DNA from 4 places in the Pseudobutyrivibrio sp. UC1225 genome. Region 4 is predicted to be linked to each of the others. Evidence: predicted binding sites of a transcription regulator. Region 4 holds the regulator's gene; each other region holds the start of a gene.
What was found. The regulator Rex, encoded in region 4, represses fermentation and respiration genes when NADH is low (regulators of the CRP and FNR family bind a similar motif). The targets are predictions, from matches to a motif close to ATTGTTAANTANTTAACAAT.
Positions count from the first base shown of each region.

Region 1: the regulator Rex is predicted to act here: its motif matches at 4,518-4,537, upstream of BMZ41_RS09025 (iron-sulfur cluster assembly scaffold protein).
Region 2: the regulator Rex is predicted to act here: its motif matches at 2,738-2,757, upstream of pflB (formate C-acetyltransferase).
Region 3: the regulator Rex is predicted to act here: its motif matches at 2,792-2,811, upstream of gap (type I glyceraldehyde-3-phosphate dehydrogenase).

Region 1 is NZ_FOVQ01000006.1:1,309-7,268, forward strand. Features, by position in the region: gene BMZ41_RS09010 (methyl-accepting chemotaxis protein) at 1-1,054, opposite strand, end outside; gene BMZ41_RS09015 (extracellular solute-binding protein) at 1,067-2,506, opposite strand; gene BMZ41_RS09020 (GGGtGRT protein) at 2,638-3,648, opposite strand; gene BMZ41_RS09025 (iron-sulfur cluster assembly scaffold protein) at 3,670-4,362, opposite strand; gene BMZ41_RS09030 (HD-GYP domain-containing protein) at 4,567-5,960, opposite strand, start outside.
Region 2 is NZ_FOVQ01000002.1:7,857-13,816, forward strand. Features, by position in the region: gene pflA (pyruvate formate-lyase-activating protein) at 1-147, opposite strand, end outside; gene pflB (formate C-acetyltransferase) at 356-2,614, opposite strand; gene BMZ41_RS02990 (GGDEF domain-containing protein) at 3,136-4,986, shown strand; gene BMZ41_RS02995 (exonuclease domain-containing protein) at 4,991-5,872, shown strand.
Region 3 is NZ_FOVQ01000001.1:609,397-615,356, forward strand. Features, by position in the region: gene tpiA (triose-phosphate isomerase) at 1-329, opposite strand, end outside; gene BMZ41_RS02810 (phosphoglycerate kinase) at 348-1,571, opposite strand; gene gap (type I glyceraldehyde-3-phosphate dehydrogenase) at 1,655-2,671, opposite strand; gene BMZ41_RS02820 (histidinol-phosphatase HisJ family protein) at 2,845-3,651, shown strand; gene BMZ41_RS02825 (shikimate kinase) at 3,682-4,473, opposite strand; gene BMZ41_RS02830 (oxidoreductase) at 4,586-5,960, opposite strand, start outside.
Region 4 is NZ_FOVQ01000001.1:215,762-221,721, forward strand. Features, by position in the region: gene BMZ41_RS01075 (hypothetical protein) at 45-803, opposite strand; gene BMZ41_RS01080 (redox-sensing transcriptional repressor Rex) at 812-1,444, opposite strand; gene abc-f (ribosomal protection-like ABC-F family protein) at 1,521-3,440, opposite strand; gene BMZ41_RS01090 (polyribonucleotide nucleotidyltransferase) at 3,507-5,588, opposite strand; gene rpsO (30S ribosomal protein S15) at 5,769-5,960, opposite strand, start outside.

The DNA.
Region 1 (5,960 bases), on a different contig from region 4:
CATCAGCATGCTCCTTCATAGTCTTAGAATATTCGTTGATTTCACGGCTCTTATTCGCCATCTCATCAACTTCGATTCTTACCTGCTCTGTGTTGTTATTTATCATGCCAGCACTATTTGCCACCTCCTGCATGGTAGCAGAAAGCTCTTCTGTTAATGCTGACAAATCCGAAGCACTGTCATTTGATGTTTTGACACTTCCCATAACATCATTAACTACCTTGTCCATGGCTGTTGAATTGTTAGTAATCATGATAAAAATACCCTGAAGACGTTCTATAAACTCATTAATACCACGACTAAGCATTCCTATTTCATCGTTGGACTCAATAGTTAATCTTCTTGTCAAATCACCTTCTCTACTATTTATACCATCAATAATTTCATGGAGTTCTGATTCTGCCTTAGTAACAGGGCGCAATATTTTTCTTGCAACAACTATAACAGCCGCAATTACTGAAATTATACTTATAATTACAATTATCAAACTTGCAAAACTTGCAACCATGTTTGCGGTAGATAAAGCCTGTCTTTGAACATCTGATTCAGTGTGAATTGCTGCAATGACATTATCTATATCCTGATTAAGTTTCTGTGCACTTTCAGCTACCTGTCCGTTTGCAGTAGCATATGCATCCTTCGTTCTCTGATTAGCACTCTGTGCCAGAAGAATCATTATAGAATCCTTAAAGCTTTGGAAGTCAGCTTTCATAGTTTCAAAATTTGTATCTTCAGCCGCAAACTGATTTCCATACTCGACCATGGCATTATCTAATACAGCTTCCTCTTCTTCTATCTTTGATACCACTGAAGTCATTGTCTCAAAATCAGTAGCAACAATATGAGAAAGAGCAAGTGAATGAATATCCTTTGCTGTTTGGCCAATTGTATCAAGTTCTGTAATAGCAACCATATATTCATCTGCAATTTTTGTAGCAGTATGATTAACCTTGCTCAAATTATAGAGTGCCATAACATTTGAAAAAATAGATAGAATTCCCAATAAAAGGACTGGGATTAAAATATATAATCTAATACTTGTTTTCTTACTCATCCTGACGCCCTCCTATTGCTTATTTTCCTCTGAATTTTCTGTTGTAGTTTCTTCTATAATTTCCTCTGTTGTTTCTTCTGTTGTTTCTTCTGTTGTCTCTTCTGTAGCTTCTTCTACAACATCTTCAGTTGCTTCTTCTTTATTTTCTTCTGGAGCAGCTTCACCTTCTTCTGTTACCAGGTCACCAGTAGATTCCTCTCCAGTAATTTCTGTTACCATTTCATTTAAAAGAACCTGAACATCTTTACCCGAAGGATTACCCTGGCTCATAAGCGTTCCAAAGTTAGCTGCCGGATCCCAATAGGTTCCGCCAACTCTCTGCAAGCTTGAATATTCTGCCTGCTGTTGTAATGCCTGAATAGCTTTAGATTCTGCAACAGCACCTGAGCCTGAAGCATTTGTATTAGATGGTCCCTGTCCTCTCATTTCAAATCTTAAAGTCTGATTTTGCTCATTGGTCATCCAATCTGCAAATTTCGCTGCCCAAGCCTGATTTTTAGAATAAGAATTAACGCCTACAAGCTTATATCCTGCATAGCTGGACATCTGAACCTGCTGTCCTGCCACAGTATACGTAGGAAGCTTGCATGCAGCATAATTATCACCCCAAGCTTCCTTTATTCCATTTTCATCCCAAATACCACTAACACCAGCAGCAAAGGTGCCATCAGCTGCCCCACCTACAAATCCATCATTACTCTCACATGTAAATGCTGGATTTCTACCAATTGCAGCCATAGCCTCTGCAACATCTCGACCAGTTATATTTGTGTATTTTGCATTCCAATTGCAGTAGGTAGAAATTCCGTCATCATTAAGACCAATCTCCATGTCTGTGTTTCCAAAAAACGCATACATGTACCAACCAGAATTCATCTCCATAAATACCTTTTGTCCTGCAGCACCTGCAGCTGCCATAAGACTATCCATAGACTGAACTGCTTCATCACTTATAACCGCTTTATTATAAAATAAGAAATATCCATTATCTGCTGTCAATGGGTAAGCATATAATGTTCCATTTACGGAAGCAGCGTCACTTGCAGCTGCTAAATTTCTACCTGAAATCTCACTGTCATTTTCAACTTTTTTAAGGACACCAGAAGCAACTAAAGCCATGAGCTGATCATCAGCAAAAGTGAATACATCTGGAGCATTTAACACATCTCCAAGTATTTCATCCTTAGCACTGGATTCACTATGAGCCTCAAAGGTAATTTTGAAATTTGCCATACTACCATACTCTTTAATGAAGCCACTAATTATTTGATTAACCAGCTCTTCATCTTCATCGGCTCCCCAAACTCTTAGAGAAACATCACCCGATGGCAATCCAGTCTCTTCCTCAGGAGCTTCGGCTGTTGCTGCAGTCTCCTCCTTGGAACCACATCCTGCGAAAAGAGCTGTGATTAACAATAAAGAAACAAAAAAACTAAAAAACCTTTTGCTCATAGAAAAACCTCCTACATGCATAAATCAATTGATAGCAATACACTAGCATATAAATGTTACAGAATTGTCAACAAGGGCAATAAAAAAGAGCCCTCAGGAAGCCTGAGAGCTCTTTAAAAATTTAAGTATAATTAGAACTTACCAGCTGTAGCAGCTTCCTCAACTGAAACTGCAACTGCAACTGTAGCACCAACCATTGGGTTGTTACCCATACCGATAAGACCCATCATCTCAACGTGTGCAGGAACTGAAGATGAACCAGCGAACTGAGCATCTGAGTGCATACGTCCAAGAGTATCTGTCATACCGTATGAAGCAGGACCTGCTGCCATGTTATCTGGGTGAAGTGTACGTCCTGTACCACCACCTGATGCAACTGAGAAGTACTTCTTACCCTGATCTACGCACTCCTTCTTGTATGTACCAGCTACTGGATGCTGGAAACGTGTAGGGTTTGTAGAGTTACCAGTGATAGAAACACCTACGTTCTCGTGGTGCATGATAGCAACACCTTCCTGAACATCGTCAGCACCGTAGCACTTAACTGTTGCACGAAGACCATTTGAGTATGCCTTCTCAGAAACGATGTTAAGCTTAGCATCATGATAATCGTACTTTGTCTCAACGAATGTGAAACCGTTGATACGTGAGATAATCTGTGCAGCGTCCTTACCAAGACCGTTAAGGATAACACGAAGAGGCTTCTGGCGAACCTTGTTAGCCTTCTCAGCGATACCGATAGCACCCTCAGCAGCAGCAAATGACTCGTGACCTGCGAGGAAGCAGAAGCACTCTGTCTCCTCCTCAAGGAGCATCTTTCCAAGGTTACCATGACCAAGACCTACCTTACGGTGATCAGCAACAGAACCTGGAATACAGAAAGACTGAAGTCCCTCTCCGATTGCAGCAGCTGCATCAGCAGCCTTACGGCAATTCTTCTTAATAGCGATTGCAGCACCTACAGTGTAAGCCCAGCAAGCGTTCTCGAAGCAGATAGGCTGAATCTTCTTTACCTGCTCGTATACATCAAGACCAGCGTCCTTTGTAATCTTCTCAGCTTCTTCGATTGAGCTGATACCATACTTATTAAGAACAGCATTGATCTGATCAATTCTTCTCTCATATGATTCAAATAAAGCCATTTTAGTTTCTCCTTTCCTTTATTATTCCTGACGTGGATCGATAATCTTAACAGCATCGTCAACACGTCCGTACTGGCCCTTTGCCTTCTCCCATGCTGTGTTAGGATCATCACCCTTCTTAATGAAGTCTGTCATCTTTCCAAGAGAAACAAACTGGTATCCGATAACTTCGTTATCAGCATCAAGTGCGATACCTGTTACATAGCCTTCAGCCATCTCAAGGTAACGAACACCCTTTTCCTTTGTTGCGTACATTGTACCAACCTGTGAACGAAGACCCTTTCCAAGATCCTCAAGACCAGCACCAACTGCAAGTCCGTCATCAGAGAATGCAGACTGTGTACGTCCGTAAACGATCTGAAGGAAAAGCTCTCTCATAGCTGTATTGATAGCATCGCAAACAAGGTCTGTATTAAGAGCCTCAAGGATTGTCTTACCCTGAAGGATCTCTGCTGCCATAGCAGCTGAATGTGTCATACCTGAGCAACCAATTGTCTCAACAAGTGCTTCCTCAATAACACCATTCTTAACATTTAAAGATAATTTGCAGGCACCCTGCTGTGGAGCACACCAGCCTACACCGTGTGTGAAACCGCTAATATCAGAAATCTGCTTAGCGTGTACCCATTTTCCCTCCTCAGGGATAGGAGCTGGTTCATGCTTTGCGCCCTTTGCTACAGGACACATGTTTTCTACTTCTTTTGTGTAAATCATTGTAGAACTCCTTTCTTCGTTCGATATAATGACCATTAAAATGTAATTGCTACTTACATTAATGACATAATTTGGAACGTGCTTATGTACATAAGCACGCTATCGAGAATATTTTCTCATTTTTTGTTTATTTAGTAAAGTACTCTTTTGCACTTTTTGTTAAAAATTTGACTAAGAGTTATGCATAGAACCTAACTCATCATTCTATTCATAAATTCTAATGTCCGTAATGGCACATTGGTCACCTGTAATAGAAAAATATAGTTTTTCTGGCATAAGAAGAAACATAGTTTTATTCTTGATTTTAAAATCAGAATTTTCAATGGCCATCTCCAGAGTGTCGCCAGATATCCTAAACGAAATATGGCAGTCCATTCCCTTTTTATTTTTCTCTTTCCAAGTATCCCAATTCTTAAACTCCCTAGTTTTTTTAACTGTAGGATCATTGGTAGCAAGTGTTGAATCACTCTTTAGTTCACCATTCATTTGAATAAGAGCATATTCCAAATAATTTTCCCCATCAACCTTGCCATCATCTGAAGAGTACACGACTATAAAAGGGCAATTCCAAATGAAATTTGCCATTGGAAGGCTCATTGTATGGAATTCACAATTCAATCCATCCGTTATAAGAGTACCAACAGACGATGCCGATCGGAAACGATCAATCTGAAGATTAGGTAAATCTCCTTCAAGTCTGTTAATGTAATTGTTGGCTGGAGCAATTCGTGTGAACTGATCATCTGTAAATATCTCTTCTGTACGTTCTATATTAATGTTACTAATATTACAATATTCACCTGTGATGCCTATATAAGCGTACTTTGAATTCTCAGGTAAAGCCATAATAACATCTATAACTTCAGAATCACTTGATATGCTTATCTTTAGATGATCCCCACATTTAGCTGCAGTCATCTCATAGGCAGCACCGTAAAACTCCGAAATGCTTCCACTTTTTTGAGAAATTGTAACTTCCATGTTCTTAGCCTTAGTGGAATTATAGTGCCCATTAAACCAAATCTCCCCAAATTCTAAATACCCAAACGCGCTTATACTCTTCTCATCAGAATGGATTCTTCCATCGTAAGCATCAAAAACAATAATTGAAGGTGCCGAAAATCCCGTTGGCGAATCGCTATTAAGGCTCCATTCAAAACCGATTTTTGTAATCTTATCATCAATAAGAATTCCCTTTGTAACATTACTTCTATATTCATTAACAGAGAGGTATTCATCAGGCTTATTATCTATATCTTCCACATTTTCACGCAACTTATAGTCCTTATCGCTGTCAATAAGACTAATCATAATAGCTGCAAAACGTGGATCAAATGTTGTTCCTGATTTTTTTAAAAATTCTTCTCTAACAATCACTTGAGGATACGCATCCCTGTCACTTTTTCTTGAAGTCAGATTGTCATAATAATCTGCAACAGCAATTATTCTGGCTATCTCTGGAATCTCGTCTCCTTTTAAATTTTCAGGATATCCGCTTCCATCATATTTTTCATGATGAAAATGAGCACCATCCTTTAAAAAAGGATATTCTGTGATATTAGACAATATATCCGCACCAATAATTGTTTCTCTTCTAT
Region 2 (5,960 bases), on a different contig from region 4:
CCCCTGACCCTCAGCCCATGTCTCAGGATTATGACAAAAAGCACATCTCATCCTACATCCATTCAAGAAAATCAGGTATCGTACCCCAGGACCATCCACTGCGCCAAATGATTCCAATTTATTAACGTATCCAATAACGTTGCTCAATTCAGTACCTCCAGTATTTTTAGTACTTGCTACTAAGATATTTAGAAAAAGTAAGCCTTAAGCAATAATATATGTTAGCAACTATAAGACCTTGATGAGCCGTCGTTACTTAGGTGGTGCTTTAGCAGCACCTTATGTAACGTAACGAGCGAATAAGAGCGAAAGCGTGTCTATAGTGCTGACATATATTATGCGAAAGGCGTAGGTTTTAAAGTGCCTCGTGGCAAGTACGAGAGATTACGTCGAGCTGCTGCTCCTTTGTTAAGTCGATGAACTTAACGGCATATCCAGATACACGGATAGTGAAGTTAGCATACTCTGGCTTCTCTGGATGCTCCATAGCATCGATGAGCTTCTCCTTGCCAAATACGTTGACGTTAAGGTGATGTGCACCCTGATCGAAGTAACCGTCAAGTACATTTACAAGGTTGTTTACACGCTCTTCCTCAGTGTGACCAAGGGCACCTGGGTTGATTGTCTGTGTATTAGAAATTCCATCAAGTGCCTCTTCGTATGGAAGCTTAGCAACAGAGTTGAGGGAAGCGATAAGTCCGTTAACCTCAGCACCGTAAGATGGGTTAGCACCTGGTGAAAGTGGCTCGCCAGCTGGACGTCCATCTGGAAGAGCACCTGTAGCCTTACCATAAACTACGTTTGAAGTAATTGTAAGTATTGATGTTGTAGGCTCTGAATCTCTGTATGTATGGATGTGACGAAGCTTGCCCATGAATGTACGAAGAAGCCAGATAGCGATTTCGTCTGCTCTGTCATCATCGTTACCGTAACGTGGGAAATCTCCCTCTATCTCAAAGTCCTTTGTAACGCCGTTCTCATCACGAACAGCCTTAACCTTTGCATACTTGATAGCTGAAAGTGAGTCTACACAGTGTGAGAATCCAGCGATACCTGTAGCAAATGAACGACGTACATGTGTATCGATGAGGGCCATCTGGCAAGCCTCATAGTAGTACTTGTCGTGCATGTAGTGAATCATGTTAAGTGTACCTACATAGAGGTGTGCAAGCCAATCCATCATCTGGTCGAACTTCTGCATAACATCATCATAATCAAGGTACTCTGAAGTGATAGCCTTGTACTCTGGACCTACCTGGTCGCCAGACTTCTCATCAACACCACCGTTGATAGCGTAGAGAAGACACTTAGCAAGGTTTGCACGAGCACCGAAGAACTGAAGCTCCTTACCTGTCTCTGTTGCAGATACGCAGCAGCAGATTGAGTAATCATCGCCCCATGTAACACGCATTACATCATCATTCTCGTACTGGATTGAAGATGTAGTAACAGAAATCTTTGAAGCGTACTTCTTGAAGGACTCAGGAAGACGGCTTGAATACATAACAGTAAGGTTTGGCTCTGGTGAAGGTCCCATGTTTTCAAGTGTGTGAAGGAATCTGTAGCAAGTCTTTGTAACCTGATGACGTCCATCAAGACCGATACCACCAACCTCGAGAGTAGCCCAAACTGGGTCACCTGAGAAGAGCTGGTTGTAAGACTCGATACGAGCAAACTTAACCATACGGCACTTCATTGTGAAGTGGTCGATGATTTCCTGAGCCTCTGACTCAGTGATGATTCCCTTTGCAAGGTCACGTGAGAAGTAGATATCAAGGAAAGTAGAAACACGACCTACTGACATAGCAGCGCCGTTCTGTGTCTTGATTGCTGCAAGGTAACCGAAGTATAACCACTGAACAGCTTCCTTAGCTGTGCCAGCTGGCTTAGAAATATCGATGCCATAAATAGCAGCCATTTCCTTCATGCCCTTAAGAGCATTAATCTGATCTGTGATTTCCTCACGAAGCTGGAAATCGTAACGACGCATACCCTGACGAGCAGTTGCATCGAAATCAGCCTTCTTCTTCTCGATAAGGTAATCAATACCATAAAGAGCAACACGTCTGTAATCGCCTACGATACGACCACGTCCGTATGTATCAGGTAGACCTGTAAGAATTTTATTGTGACGGGCTTTCTTCATCTCTGGTGTGTAGATGTCGAATACCCCCTGATTATGTGTCTTGTGATATTTAGTAAAAATTTCGTGAAGCTTCTCGCTTGGCTCATAACCATACATTCTGCAAGACTGCTCAGCCATAGTGATACCACCAAATGGCATGAAAGCTCTCTTAAGAGGCTTGTCTGTCTGAAGACCAACAATCTGCTCGAGCTCCTTTGTCTCCTCTGAAATGTAACCTGCGCCATGAGAAGTAAGTGAAGATACAATATCTGTATCCATGTCGAGAACGCCACCCTTTGCACGTTCAGCTGCCTGAAGTTCCTGAAGCTTTCCCCAGAGAGTGTTAGTAGCCTCTGTTGGGTCTGCTAAGAAAGATTCATCTCCATCATATGGAGTGTAGTTGTTCTGGATGAAATCACGTACATCAACGTTGTCTTTCCAAACGCGACCTACGAATCCATCCCACTGTGAGAAATCGTGATTTGCCATGATTATTCTTCCTTTCTACTACAAAAACATTAAATGCTTCACGCTAGTTGGGGTTGTGTCTACGCATATCATTGGACAGTTAGATGCGTCTAACACGCTAGCTGAGAAATACTATAACATATGTCTGATAAAAAAATAACAATGTACCTCAATTAATACATTGCAGATATAATTTTTGTTCAATTAACCAAAAATAAAGAAATTTTTTGACCCCAGAGATGGAAACTTATTGATAATTAAGTTACTATTCACAGTAGCTCTACCCATATTCATAATGGAAGTCTTTCAGACTTCTTTCTCAGTGCTAAAGCACTTAACATTATTCATATGGTAGAGCCACTGATTCCAGTTTATAAAATATTAAAAATTATTCTTTACCAAATGAATTTGGACAGAATATATTTTTAATATTTTATAACTGTGAATAGTAACTTTTTTAAAAATAAATAACGAAAAATTCATAAAAATAGAGTACAATAGATGCAGTCGTATGGGGTGAATTTTGTATTGGGAGAAATACTATGATTAACGGCAAGAAATTAGTGGTTCTATGCGCTTATCGTGTCTACGATGCACAGGTATTCAGTTTTATTGCAGAACTCAACAGACTACTTAATGAAAAGGATTGTTGTCTGTTTGTTTATGCATTGAATTCTGAAATAGGAAACAGCGGTGACAATCAGGCAGAGACGGCTGTTTTTGATTTGATTCCTTATGATAAGGCGGATGCTGTTGTCATCATGGATGAAAAGATAAAATGCCGTGAGCTGGTTCAGGACATCCTTGCAAAGGCAGAAATCCATGAGGTTCCATCTGTAGTCATTGATGGACATTATGATGGAGTGTCCTTTGTTAACTATGATTATGAGAAGGGCTTTGAGGCGGTAGTGCGTCATGTTATAGAAGAACATCATGTTACCAGACCTCATTTTATGGCAGGTAAACGCACAAGCGAGTTTTCAAATGCCAGAATAGAAGTCTTTAAAAAGGTAATTGCAGAGAATGGAATTGCCTTTGAGGATAGCATGCTGAGCTATGGTGATTTCTGGTCTATGCCAGCCAGACTCGCTGCGCAGGACATAGTCAGATCTGGAAATCTGCCAGAAGCTGTAATATGTGCCAATGACATTATGGCAATAAATGTCTGCGATGTTTTTCAGGAGGTAGGTCTCAAGATTCCTCAGGACATTATTGTTACTGGCTTTGATGGCATCGAGGAGGCTTTTTGGTCAGTTCCGGGAATCACTACTGCAGCCTGCAACAGCAAGGAACTTGCAGCAGCCATTATGGACGTGGTTCGCCAGCTGTTTGATGGCAAAAGAAATATTGAAAAGTGGATTGAACCATCCTTTATTGCAAACGAATCCTGCGGATGTCCTAGATGCAAGCTGGATTTGTTGTCAGTGGTGGATGGTTTGAACAATAGATTTTATCATCATCAGGATGATATCCATATTATGCAAAATATTGCATCCCGAACAATGGGAGGTCAGTCGATAGAGGAGTGCATTCATTATTTGAAGAATCCTATGACAGCCCACACCTGTTGTGTTATTGAGGAGTCCTGCTTCGATTTGGAAAACAATTTCTTCATGGAAGAAAAAGCCAGTGGAAAGAAATGCGTTTTCTTAGATTCATATTCTGAGGAGGACAGGATTGTGCTTTATAATCCAGAGACAATCATTCCTCATTTAGATGGTATTTTGGAAAAAGGATATCCTTTAGTTTTTAATGCACTTGAATACATGGGAAAATCTCCAGGATTTATTTGCTATACCTATCCTCGATTTGATATTATTGACTACGCGAAAATGCCAGCCATTACCAATAGCATTGGCATGGGAATTGGCGGGTACGTTTCAATGAAATATCAGAGGTATCTCCGCGATAAGATTAGGAGAATGTATCAGAATGATGCCCTTACAGGCCTATATAATAGAATGGCTTTCAAGGGACATTTCGAGGAACTGAAAGAAGATCCAATAAATAATGGTCAGCCACTTACTGTTATCATGGCTGATTTGAATGGACTAAAAAATATCAACGACACCTGTGGTCACAGTGCGGGCGATCATGCTATTGCCACCGTTGCTAAGGCACTTACTGAAGCCTGTCCACCTAGCGCTATCAGCGTTAGATTTGGCGGTGATGAGATGTTTAGTTTCGTTATTGGTGATTGTGATACAGATGAGATTATTTCTGATATAGAAGAGGAATTAAATGATGAAAGCGAGAGGTTGGATTATACAATTTCTGCCAGCCTCGGAATATATGAAACAGTCTTCCATGAAGAAATAGATTTGGAAGAAGTTATTGGCCATGCAGATGAACAGATGTACAGCGCAAAACGCAGGGTCAAAGAAGGGCGGTAATTTAGTGAGCACAAACACAGAAAAACAAACCACAAAGAAAAAGGGGCCAAGTCAGACAGCACCTATGGGCTTCAAGGGAAAGAATCAGGCGTTTCTTGATGCTGAATACTTAAGTGCCAGATTTAAAAAGACCTCGATAGAGGATGTTATCTCTGTGGGAGTGGTCATTACTAATCCAGAGCACGAGGAGTTGGACAGATTTTATTCTACGGTTCAGCTTACAAGAGGTCACAAGCTCCCACCTCTTATTACGGAGCTTACAGGTCTTACAAATGAAGAGCTTGAATTTGCACCTAGCTACGAAGAAGTTATGACAGAGCTTATTAATCTCGTTAAGAAATGGCAGGTTGGTAAGATTTGTGTCTGGGGTGGCGATAAGAATAATTTCCAGAGGGATTTTGAATCTCGTAATCTGGAGAAGCCACTTAAGAGAAGCGTTGCAAAATTCATCAGCACCTTTGAGAATATTCAAAAGGATGTGAGTCTTGATATCACAGGCGGATTGGATGCAAATCTATCTCTGGCAGATATGAAGACCATCTGCGGACTTGGCGGTCACGTAGCACACAACGCCTTGAATGATGCAGAGGATATGCTTGAGTGTATCAGAATTATCGAGAAGGATGAGATGAAATACGATGGTGTTGAGGCTGCTGAATATAAGAGGTTCAGAGGTGAATACGTTAAAAACAGAAGCTTCGATGATCCAGAGGTGGATGAAGATTACATTATTGATTCACCACTTGGATTACAGTTCTTAGAGGAGCTTAAGGGCAGAGGCTTTGCAGATGACCCTAAGACAAAGGCATTCATGGATGACCTTGGTTTCATTCTTGGTAAAGGAAATGTCTATATGGGTACTTTCTCTGAGATGATGAACGAATAAAGATTACGACCGTTTTTCGGTTTAGAGGTTAAAATGTAGAAATCCGCGCCTGCATTTTAACCTCTTTTTTTTACAGGGAAATTAAGGT
Region 3 (5,960 bases), 390 kb from region 4:
TTGATAAGGATATCATCCTCACCAAAGATATCTCTTCTCTCAGAGTGTCCCATGATAACGTACTTAACACCAGCGTCAACAAGCATAGGAGCTGAAATCTCGCCTGTGAAAGCACCCTTATCCTCGATGTAGAAGTTCTCAGCACCAACGTTTACGTTTGTACCCTTAACAGCCTCTACTACAGGAACGATGTCGATTGCAGGTACGCAGTAAACTACGTCTACATCATCGTTCTTTACTAAATCCTTAAGCTCAGCAACAAGCTTTACAGCCTCAGAAGGTGTCATGTTCATCTTCCAGTTGCCGGCAATAATTCTTCTTCTTGCCATTTTTATTTTCCTCTTTTCTTATTTATCATCTGCTGCGTAAACGCCTGGAAGCTCCTTACCCTCAAGGAACTCAAGTGAAGCACCACCACCTGTAGAGATGTGGCTCATCTTGTCAGCAAATCCCATCTGGTTAACAGCTGCTGCTGAATCACCACCACCGATGATTGTTGTAGCGTCTGTCTCAGCAAGAGCCTTAGCTACAGACTCTGTACCTACAGCAAGTGCTGGGTTCTCGAAAAGACCCATTGGTCCGTTCCAAAGAACTGTCTTAGCTGTCTTAACCTTGTTAGAGAAAAGCTCTACTGTCTTAGGTCCGATATCGCAACCCATTCTGTCAGCAGGCATCTTGTCTGAATCATATACTACAGTCTCAACTGGAGCATCGATTGGATCTGGGAACTCTGCAATTGTAACAGCATCTGTAGGAAGAAGAATCTCCTTACCCATGCTCTTAGCCTTCTCAAGCATCTCCTTGCAGTAGTCAAGCTTTGTATCATCACAAAGTGATGTACCGATTTCATATCCCATAGCCTTCTGGAATGTGTAAGACATACCACCACCAATGATAAGTGTGTCACACTTCTCAAGAAGGTTGTTGATAACGTTAAGCTTATCAGCTACCTTAGCACCACCAAGGATAGCTACGAATGGACGTACAGGATTCTCAACAGCGTTGCCAAGGAAGTCGATTTCCTTCTGCATAAGGTATCCAACTACGTTAGAACCACCCTTAGCTGTGATGAACTTTGTAACACCAGCTACAGAAGCGTGTGCTCTGTGTGATGAACCGAAAGCATCGCATACATAATCATCAGCAAGATCAGCGAGCTCCTTAGAGAATGCCTCACCGTTCTTTGTCTCTTCCTCGCCACGGAAACGAGTATTCTGAAGAAGAACTACATCTCCTTCCTTCATAGCCTCAACTGCCTTTGTAGCAGCCTCGCCTGTTACGTTGTAATCAGAAACGAAAACAACTTCCTTACCAAGCTTCTCTGAAAGACGCTTAGCAACTGGAGCAAGTGACTCGCCCTCGTTAGGACCATTCTTTACCTTACCAAGGTGTGAGCAAAGGATAACCTTTCCACCATCAGCAATAAGCTTGTTGATTGTAGGAAGAGCTGCCTTGATACGTGTATCATCTGTAATCTCGCCAGCCTTAAGTGGTACATTAAAATCACAACGAACGAGAACACGGCGACCCTTTACGTTGATATCATCAACTGTCTTTTTGTTTAATGCCATTTTTATTATTCCTCCTTAATAAAAAAGGGGTCCGGTCCATGTGGACCGGACCCCTAATAAAGTCGTTAATTTCGATAAACGAATTAAGCAAGCTCTGAGAAGTACTTGATTGTACGAACCATCTGTGATGTGTAGCTGTTCTCGTTATCATACCAAGAAACAACCTGTACCTCGTACTGATCATCAGAAACCTTAGAAACCATTGTCTGTGTAGCATCGAAGAGAGAACCAAATCTCATACCTACGATATCTGAAGAAACGATTTCATCCTCGTTGTAACCGAATGACTCGTTAGCTGCTGCCTTCATAGCTGCGTTGATACCCTCAACAGTAACATCCTTCTTGTTTACTACTGCTGTAAGGATTGTTGTAGAACCTGTTGGTGTAGGAACACGCTGAGCAGATCCGATGAGCTTTCCGTTAAGCTCTGGGATAACAAGGCCGATAGCCTTTGCAGCACCTGTTGAGTTAGGAACGATGTTAACTGCTGCTGCACGTGAACGACGAAGATCACCCTTTCTCTGTGGGCCATCAAGTGTCATCTGATCACCTGTGTAAGCATGGATTGTTACCATGATACCAGACTGGATTGGAGCGTACTTGTTAAGTGCGTCAGCCATAGGTGCTAAGCAGTTTGTTGTACATGAAGCTGCTGAAATGATTGTATCATCAGCCTTAAGTGTTGTGTGGTTTGTATTGTAAACGATTGTAGGAAGATCGTTTCCTGCAGGAGCAGAGATAACAACCTTTCTAGCACCAGCATTGATGTGAGCCTGTGCCTTTTCCTTTGATGTGTAGAATCCTGAACACTCAAGAACTACGTCTACCTTAAGCTCACCCCATGGGCAATTGTTTGCATCTGGGAATGCATAAATCTTGATTTCCTTACCGCAAACGATGATTGAATCATCTGTGCAAGAAACCTCATCTGCATGCTCGTACTTTCCCTGTGATGAATCATACTTTAAAAGATGTGCTAACATCTTTGGGCTAGTTAAGTCGTTGATTGCTACTACTTCGTAACCTTCTGCACCGAACATCTGACGGAATGCAAGACGTCCGATACGGCCAAAACCGTTAATTGCTACTCTTACTGCCATTTTTAAATCCTCCTAAAGATTCTTTTAAAATATTAATTTTTCGAAGTGCCACAAAAATGCACCCCGTATGTACTACATTTTAAACAAAACCAATTTATAATTCAAGCCCAAAATGAAATTATTGTTAAAATTTTCTCAATCTGCTAGAATTAGCGTCAAAAGGAGGCAGAATTATGTTTTGGGACAATCACATGCACAGTAATTTTTCAGGGGATTCCAAGGCCGAACCCATTGATATGATAAACGCAGCTCGCGCAAAAAAACTTCGAGGTATCACCTTCACAGACCATATGGATTTGGACTATCCTCCTAAATATGGCTTTTTCGAACTTGACCCCTACAGCTATTACGAAGCGCAGCACAGGCTTGCTATAGAACAATCTAATGATAGCTTCACAGTATTAACCGGAATTGAGCTTGGGATTCAGCCACATATTGCAGCTGACATATATAAGGTAGCTAAAGATATTCCTTTCGACTTTATAATAGGAAGTACTCATCTCATTGATAAGCAGGATCCATATTTTGATACCTTTTGGGAATCCGGAGATGCGAAGCAGCTTCTCACCCGCTACTACGAATGTGTTTTAGAGAATATTACAGCATTTACAGACTTTGATACTGTCGCACATTTAGATTACGCCTTTAGATATGCAAAGGATCCTAAGGTAAAAGAAGATACCCACCAGCCTTACTTTGAAATTGTTGATGAGATTCTTAATAAGATAATAAAGATGGATAAATCACTGGAAATAAATACTGGCGGTCTTAGAAAAGGGCTGGCAAATCCTAATCCTGCATTATCCATCGTAAAACGATACCATGAGCTTGGTGGAAAAATGATAACCCTTGGCGCTGATGCCCACGAACCAGCTCACGTTGCTGCAGATTTTGAAAAGCTTCCTGATATGCTAAATACCTGCGGCTTCAAAGAATTTATGGTTTACAAAAACAGAAAGCCTGAAGCTTATCCTCTATAGGAAAAGCTCAGGCTTTTTTATCGTCCTATTCTATTTGTTGTCTGCATCGAACTTCAAAAGTGAATTTACAAGTTCCTCGCAGATTTCCAGCTCTGACTTATTATCTGTCTCAATAATAATATCAGCTGCTGCCATATATTTTTCACGGCGCTTCAGCATAAGCTCCTCGATAAATTCCACATTTTTATTATTCTCAATGAGTGGTCTGTCGTGACTGTCCTTAACACGATCAAGGATTGTCTCAGGCTTTGCAGTAAGAAGAACAACACGACCATTCTTCTTCATTTCTACCACATTGCACTCTCGCATTGGAGTACCACCGCCGCAGGAAATAACTACATTATGCTTTGTCTGCATCTCCTTCAAAAGATTAGTTTCAGCATTTCTAAAATGTTCCTCGCCATATACCTCAAAAATATCAGAGATGCTCATTCCCTCTCTCTCTGAGATAACCTGATCCATTTCCACCACATCCATGGCAAAGCATGTGCTGAGGTAATCAGATATAGTAGTCTTACCTGCTCCCATGAAACCAATTAGTACAATATTGTAATTAAAAAGATGTCTTGCCTGAATACGCTTAGAGTTTTCAACAATACTCTTAAAAACATTTTGTACTTCCTTGCCGTGACGCTTTCCTTCAAGACTGGCCTTTAACCAATTCTCGCGCTTTTCATCCTGCTCCGGCTGTAATATCTGAAGACCATTAGCTTCCTTATAAGCCATAATCTCTTCAACAATGCTATTTCTCATTAAAAGCGCATTTAATATTATCTCATCATTCTGTCCTAAGTGTTCACGTAACATCTTTAATTGGTCCATAACAGCTTCTCCTTCACTTTAGTGCTTTAAATTGTAACACTAATATTAACAAAAAAACAGACAGATTGAAACCCATAATTTCAATCTGTCTGTAATTATATCAGATTATATCTTAAAGAAACTCATGCTTCTCAAGAACCTTAATAATATCACGGCCCTCTTCTGTTCCCTCAATGATACGACGAGCACGCTTAGAATCGCCAATGTTGTAAATTTCAACATCAGTATCAGCAAATGCCTCTTCAAGATCATTGATGATAGGTGTGTTAGCTCTCATACCAAGACATACGAAACCATAATCGAAGTTGATGTTCTCGATATTGCCCTCTGGAGTCTTAACGATAAACTTGTCGTTGCAAACTTCCTGAAGAGCAGTATTTGTCATCTGACGAACATTGTACTTCTTCATCTTAGCAGCTGTATCACACTTAGTAATAGGATCAAGACCATTACCGATGATTGGAAGCATCTCGATGATAGTAACCTCGCAACCTCTCTCTGTAAAGAATTCCATTACATCAAGACCTACGGCGCCACCACCAACTACAGCAACCTTCTTACCCTTCATATCCTCTGGGTAATCATTGATTCTTTCGATCATCTTGATAACTGTAGCTACATTAGAATCTTCCTTGTCTACAAGATCCATAAGACCTGTAATTGGAGGAAGTGTAGGATTTGAACCTGTAGCATTAACAATAATATCAGGCTTTAATCCCTTAACCTGCTCTACTGTAGTGTCGTTGTCTGTGAATACAAACAGATTCTTGAGCTTGCTAGCACGGTTAATCATGTACTTAGGGAAATCAGCAAGTCTCTTCTTATCAGGAATCTTAGAAATCTGAACAGAAAGACCTCCAAGCTCATGCTTCTTCTCAAGAAGGAAAGTAGTACATCCTACCTCAGCTGCTGTACAAGCTGCCTCAAGACCAGCAGTACCACCACCGATTACAACTACGTTGCAAGGCTTATTGATTTTTCTCTTATAATATTCATCATTTGCATTAACTGCAGGGTTAACTGTACATCTGATTGGAATATTAAGACCAATTCTGTGACCAGCGCAACCAACGTTACAAGAGATACACTTTCTAAGCTCGTCTTCTCTATTGAACTCTACCTTATTTACCCAAGCTGGATCTGCGATAAGTCCACGACCCATACCGATGATATCTGCGTCGCCCTTCTCAAGAATTTCCTCAGCGACCTTAGGATCACGAATATTCCCCATTGTTACACATGGCTTACCATATTTTTCCTTAACAGCCTTTGCCATGTATGAACGCCATCCATCTGGAAGATAATTTGCATCAATCTGGTACTGTATAGAACCATTAAGACCAGCTGAAACATCAAACACATCAACCTCTTCCTGGAAATACTGAAGATAATCTAAGGTATCCTCAAGAGTGTTACCACCTTCCATAAATTCGTCAGCAGAAATACGAACAAAGATTGGGAAGAATGGCCCCACCTGCTTTCTAACC
Region 4 (5,960 bases):
GAAAAGACTAAACTTTATGAAGCTTAGTCTTTAAAATTCATAGATTATTCAGATTCATCTGAAGTTGCATCTTCAGAGTTATTAGATTCTTTTGTTTCCTTTGACACAGCCTCCAAATCCACATCTTCTAAATCAACGTTAGATAAATCAGCTACTTCAGCATCTGTCGATTTTTTGGGTGCAGCATCATCGATTTTATCATCGGCTATACCAATATAAAAGTCGCCATTTTGCATATCAAAGAGATTTAAAACTTCCATTCCAAATACATCATGCATATATGAATATATTTCTTTATTATTTATCTCTCGATTATGCTTTCTAATAACATTTTTTTTGAGCTGAACACGGATATCTTTTATCCAATTTGTGATTTCTTCAGCCTCTGAAGAATTAGTCCTAAGCTTATCATAACAAAAATCCATGGTTGCCATCATAAGCTCTCTGTTTACCTCATCAGTTTGGGCAGGTAAATCCTTCTGTTCGTCTTCGGCAGCAGCAATCCTCTCGTTACATTCTTCAAGAAGTCTTTTATCATCGTCAAGTTTCTTTGAAACCAAGTCAGAGGTGCCCTCCATATTTTCCATAACGGAAGCCATAAGACTTTCTTTTACTTTTTTTAAATCCTTTAATTCCTTTTTGAGCTCAGCATCTCTTTTGAGGAGCTCATTTTCTTTTGTTTCTAAATCTTTAACGGTATCAGGCTTGCCTCCTAAGGCAAAAAGCCTGTGCCATTTTTGATCTAAAATAAGCATTGGAACCTTGATTTTAGCAATTGCACTTTGAAAATCATGTTCTGCCATAAAATCACCTACTTATTTTGCTTGGTAATATTATATGATAACTGCATTAAGCTGTCAGAAAGATGAACATTTTCAATAACAACATCTGGAATATCATCCAAATCAACATGAGCAAAGTTCCAAATAGCGTGAACGCCAAGTGAAACCAGCTTTAAAGCTGTTGATTTTGCATTTGCCTTTGGAAGTGTGAGGGCTGCAATTTCAACATCATTATTCTTAATAAATTCTGGTAATTCATCAAGCATCTGGATAGGTAAATCCCTAACCATTTTACCTTTTAAATCAGGGTTTGTATCAAATAAACCGATAATCTTGAAACCAACTCGTTCAAATTTAACATATCCTGCAATAGCCTGGCCAAGATTACCAGCACCAATAACTATAACGTTATGAGTCTCATTAACACCAAGGATATTTCCAATTTCGTCATGAAGATAAGCTACATTGTAACCATAGCCCTGCTGGCCAAAGCCGCCGAAATTGTTAAGATCCTGTCTTATTTGAGATGCCGTAACGTGCATACGCTTGCTTAAATCATTTGAAGAAATGCGTTCAACACCATCATCTAGAAGCTCTCCTAAGTATCTATAGTATCTAGGAAGTCTCCTGATTACTGCCTGCGAAATCTGTTTGTCCAAAATAAACGCCTCCTAATAAAAGATTAATTTTATTATAGGGTTCGCAAAAAAGTTTGTCAACAAATTAACAATTTATACGCTATATACTACTGATTTCCTCCCACTGTTGGTATAGGTTATCAAGTTTAGCATTTATTTCGTTCTGTTTAGCAGTCAATTCATTTAATTTAGCTGAATTGGTCATATTCTCAGGCTTGATAAATTCCTCGTCTATAGAGGCTTTCTCAGCTTCAAGCTGTTCTATTTCTTCTTCAATCTTTGAAATACGATTCTGAAGCTTTCTTTTCTCTGCTTCGATACGCTTCTGTTCCTTGAAGTCCAGCTTTGCAGCTGTTTCTTCCTGATTTGTTCCAGAGCCCTGAGACACGCTTGATGTAGATGAATTGCCATATAACTGCTCTTTCTTGGCAATGTATTCATCATAGTTACCAAGATATTTTGTCAGTCCACCATTTGAAAGCTCCAAAATGGTATTGGCGGTTTTATTTACAAAATATCTATCGTGACTTACATATAAAAGAGTACCATCATATTCATTAAGCGCCTCTTCAAGCATCTGTTTTGAATCCATATCCAAGTGGTTGGTAGGCTCATCGAGAATCAGAAGGTTTGATTTTGAAAGCATAAGCTTTGCAAGAGATACTCTTCCTCGTTCACCACCTGATAAATCACTGATACGCTTGAAAACATCATCCTCAGTAAACATAAAGGCTGCTAAAGTGTTTCTAACCTTTGTTTCTGTAAGGAAAGGATAAGCATCGTGAAGCTCACTGAAAATTGTATTAGATTCAGTAAGTCCCTGCTGCTCCTGATCGTAGTAGCCTACAGTTACATTTGCACCAAAACGAATCTCACCGGATTCGAAATCAGTAAGACCATTTATACATTTTAAAATTGTAGTTTTGCCTGTACCGTTATCACCTAAGATAGCGATTCTATCGCCCTTATGGACGTCAAAAGATAAATCTGTAAAGATGTTTTTATCGTCATAAGATTTGGTTACATGGGAAAAATCAAGAACATCCTTACCGCTTTCTTTTTCAATCTCAAGAGTAAGACGCATTTTTGGTAAATCCTTATCAGGTGCATCCATTACATCCATTTTATCAAGAAGCTTTTTACGGCTTTCAGCTCTTTTGATAGATTTTTCTCTATTGTATGACTGAAGCTTTTCAATTACTGCCTTCTGATGTTCTATTTCCTTCTGCTGCTTTTCATAAGCATTTTCGTAGGAAATCTGAGCAAGCTCTTTCTGAGCAACAAAGGATGAGTAATTACCAGTATATACACTGGTTCTGCCGTAAGATAAATCAACTACATGGTCAGCGATTTTATCAAGGAAATATCTATCGTGGGCAACAATTACAACAGCACCTTTATAGGAAGCCAGATATCCTTCCAACCACATTATAGAATTTAAATCCAGGTGGTTTATAGGCTCATCAAGAAGAAGTAAATCTGGTGAAGATGCCAGCAATCGACCAAGACTTACTCTTGTTTTCTGACCGCCCGAGAGCTCATTCATACTTTTCGAAAGATCGTCACCCTCAAAGCCTAAACCTTTAAGAATACCTACAGCTTCAGAACGGAAGGTGTATCCTCCCTTTAAATCAAACTGATGCTGAAGCTTATGATAATCCTCCATAAATGCTTCCATCTCTTCATGAGAAAGCTGACTCATTTGCTGTTCCATTTCTGTCAGGCGCTTTTCCATTGAAAGAAGGTCTTCTCTGGCACCAAGAACAGTGTCTAATATATTGCTTCCGAAGGAATCCTCTTGATACTGAGCCAAGTAGCCCATTGTGGCATCTTTTTTTAAAGTAACTTCTCCGTCATCTGCTGGAAGTTCTCCGATTATAATTTTAAGGAGTGTTGATTTGCCGGTACCATTGTTTCCGACAATAGCAACCTTTGAACCTTCGTCTACTGTAAATGTAGCATCTTTAATTATTGAATCCTCGCCAAAGGATTTATAAATATGTGAAACATTAAGTAACATGATTTTTTCCTTAAAAAATGCGCCCGACAAAGAGCCAGGCGCATTAAAATAGCTAGCTAATTAGTTTTACTGTACGTCCTTGATAGAGAAGCTAATACGTCCCATCTTGTCCTTGCCAAGGCAAACAACCTTAACAGTATCGCCAAGTGTAAGAACATCTTCTACTCTATCAATTCTCTCCTTAGCAATCTTAGAAATGTGAACCATTCCTTCCTTGCCTGGAGCAAACTCGATGAATGCACCGAATTCTTTAATGCTGACAACCTTACCTGTAAGAATCTGATCCTTCTCGAAATCTGTAGTAATGATTTCAATCATCTTCTTAGCCTCATCCATCTTAGCAGCATCTGTACCGCAGATAGAAACGTTGCCTTCATCTGTAATATCAATCTTAACATCACATCTTGCAATGATTTCGTTGATTGTCTTTCCACGCTGTCCAACAACATCACCAATCTTCTCTGGATCGATAGAAAGCTGAATAATCTTTGGAGCGTACTCGCCAACCTGTGGACGTGGCTCAGCGATTGCCTTGCTCATGCAGTTGTCCATGATGAAGAATCTAGCTTCACGACAACGAGCGATAGCGCCCTCAACGATTGGACGTGTAAGACCGTGAATCTTAATATCCATCTGGATAGCTGTGATACCTTCCTTAGTACCAGTAACCTTGAAGTCCATATCTCCGAAGAAGTCCTCAAGACCCTGAATATCTGTAAGAAGTACGAAATCGTCATCTGTATCACCTGTAACAAGACCACAAGAGATACCAGCTACCATAGCCTTAAGTGGAACACCAGCAGCCATAAGTGACATACAAGATGCACATGTAGAAGCCATTGATGTAGAACCGTTTGACTCAAATGTCTCTGAAACGGCACGGATTGCATATGGGAACTCCTCTGGTGTAGGAAGTACAGGGAGAAGTGCTCTCTCTGCAAGTGCACCGTGACCAATCTCACGACGTCCTGGTCCTCTAGAAGGCTTTGTTTCACCTACTGAGTATGCAGGGAAATTGTAGTGGTGCATATATCTCTTCTCTGTAACGAAGGCATCAAGACCATCAATCTTCTGTGCCTCTGAAAGAGGAGCGAGTGTTACTACGTCACAAATCTGTGTCTGACCACGTGTGAACATTGATGAACCGTGAACACGTGGAATAATATCAACCTCAGCTGCAAGTGGACGAATCTGATCAAGCTGACGTCCATCTGGACGCTTATGATCCTTAAGAATCATCTTGCGAACTGTCTTCTTCTCGTACTGATAAATAGCCTCACCAAGAACTGCAAGCCATTCTTCATTCTCTGCAAAAGCTTCCTCAAGACGCTCTGTAATCTGACGAATATTCTCCTCACGAACCTGCTTCTCATCTGTGAATACAGCTTCCTCCATCTCTGTTGGAGGAACGATTTCTTTCATCTTAGCAAAAAGCTCTTCTGGAATAGCACATGATGTGTACTCGTGCTTTGGCTTACCACATTCCTTAACCATCTCATCGATGAAGTTGATGATTGTCTGGTTAACATCGTGGCACTTGTAGATAGCTTCAATCATCTTATCCTCAGGGATGATGTTAGCACCAGCCTCAATCATGATTACCTTTTCTCTTGTAGAAGCAACTGTAAGCTTAAGGTCGCCCTTATCCCACTGCTCCTGTGAAGGGTTAACGATTAACTCACCATCAACCATACCCATCTGTGTCATAGCACATGGACCATCAAATGGGATATCTGAAATACATGTTGAAATAGCAGCACCAAGCATAGCAACAAGCTCTGGACGGCACTGTGGGTCAACAGCCATAACCATATTGTTAAGTGTAACGTCGTTACGATAATCCTTTGGGAAAAGTGGACGCATAGGTCTGTCGATAACACGAGATGTAAGAACTGCGTTCTCAGATGCCTTACCTTCTCTCTTATTAAATCCACCTGGAATCTTACCTACTGCGTATGTCTTCTCTTCGAACTCTACTGAAAGAGGGAAGAAATCGATGCCATCACGTGGCTTATCAGATGCTGTAGCAGTTGAAAGAACTGTTGTATCACCATACTGAATAAATGCTGCTCCATTAGCCTGAGCTGCAACTCTGCCGATATCTACACGAAGTGTTCTACCAGCTAAATCCATTGTAAATGTCTTCATGGTTTTCTCCTTATAAACTTAAATTATATTAAGCTCTAACCCGAAACTACTGAAAATGAAGCGAACTTCTAGAACCTTGACTTATTATAAGTCTTTCGCTAACAAATTCAGTGGCTTCGGATTGGGCTCGAAAACTAAATCATAGAAAAATGAGCGGAGAATACACTCCGCTCGTATAGATTACTTTCTTAAGCCAAGACGCTCAATAATTGAACGATATCTCTCAATATCTGTGTTCTTAAGGTATGCAAGAAGGTTTCTTCTCTTACCAACCATCTTCATCATACCACGACGTGAATGATGATCACCTGGGTTAGCCTTAAGATGCTCTGTAAGCTCTGAGATACGAGCTGTAAGAACTGCAATCTGAAC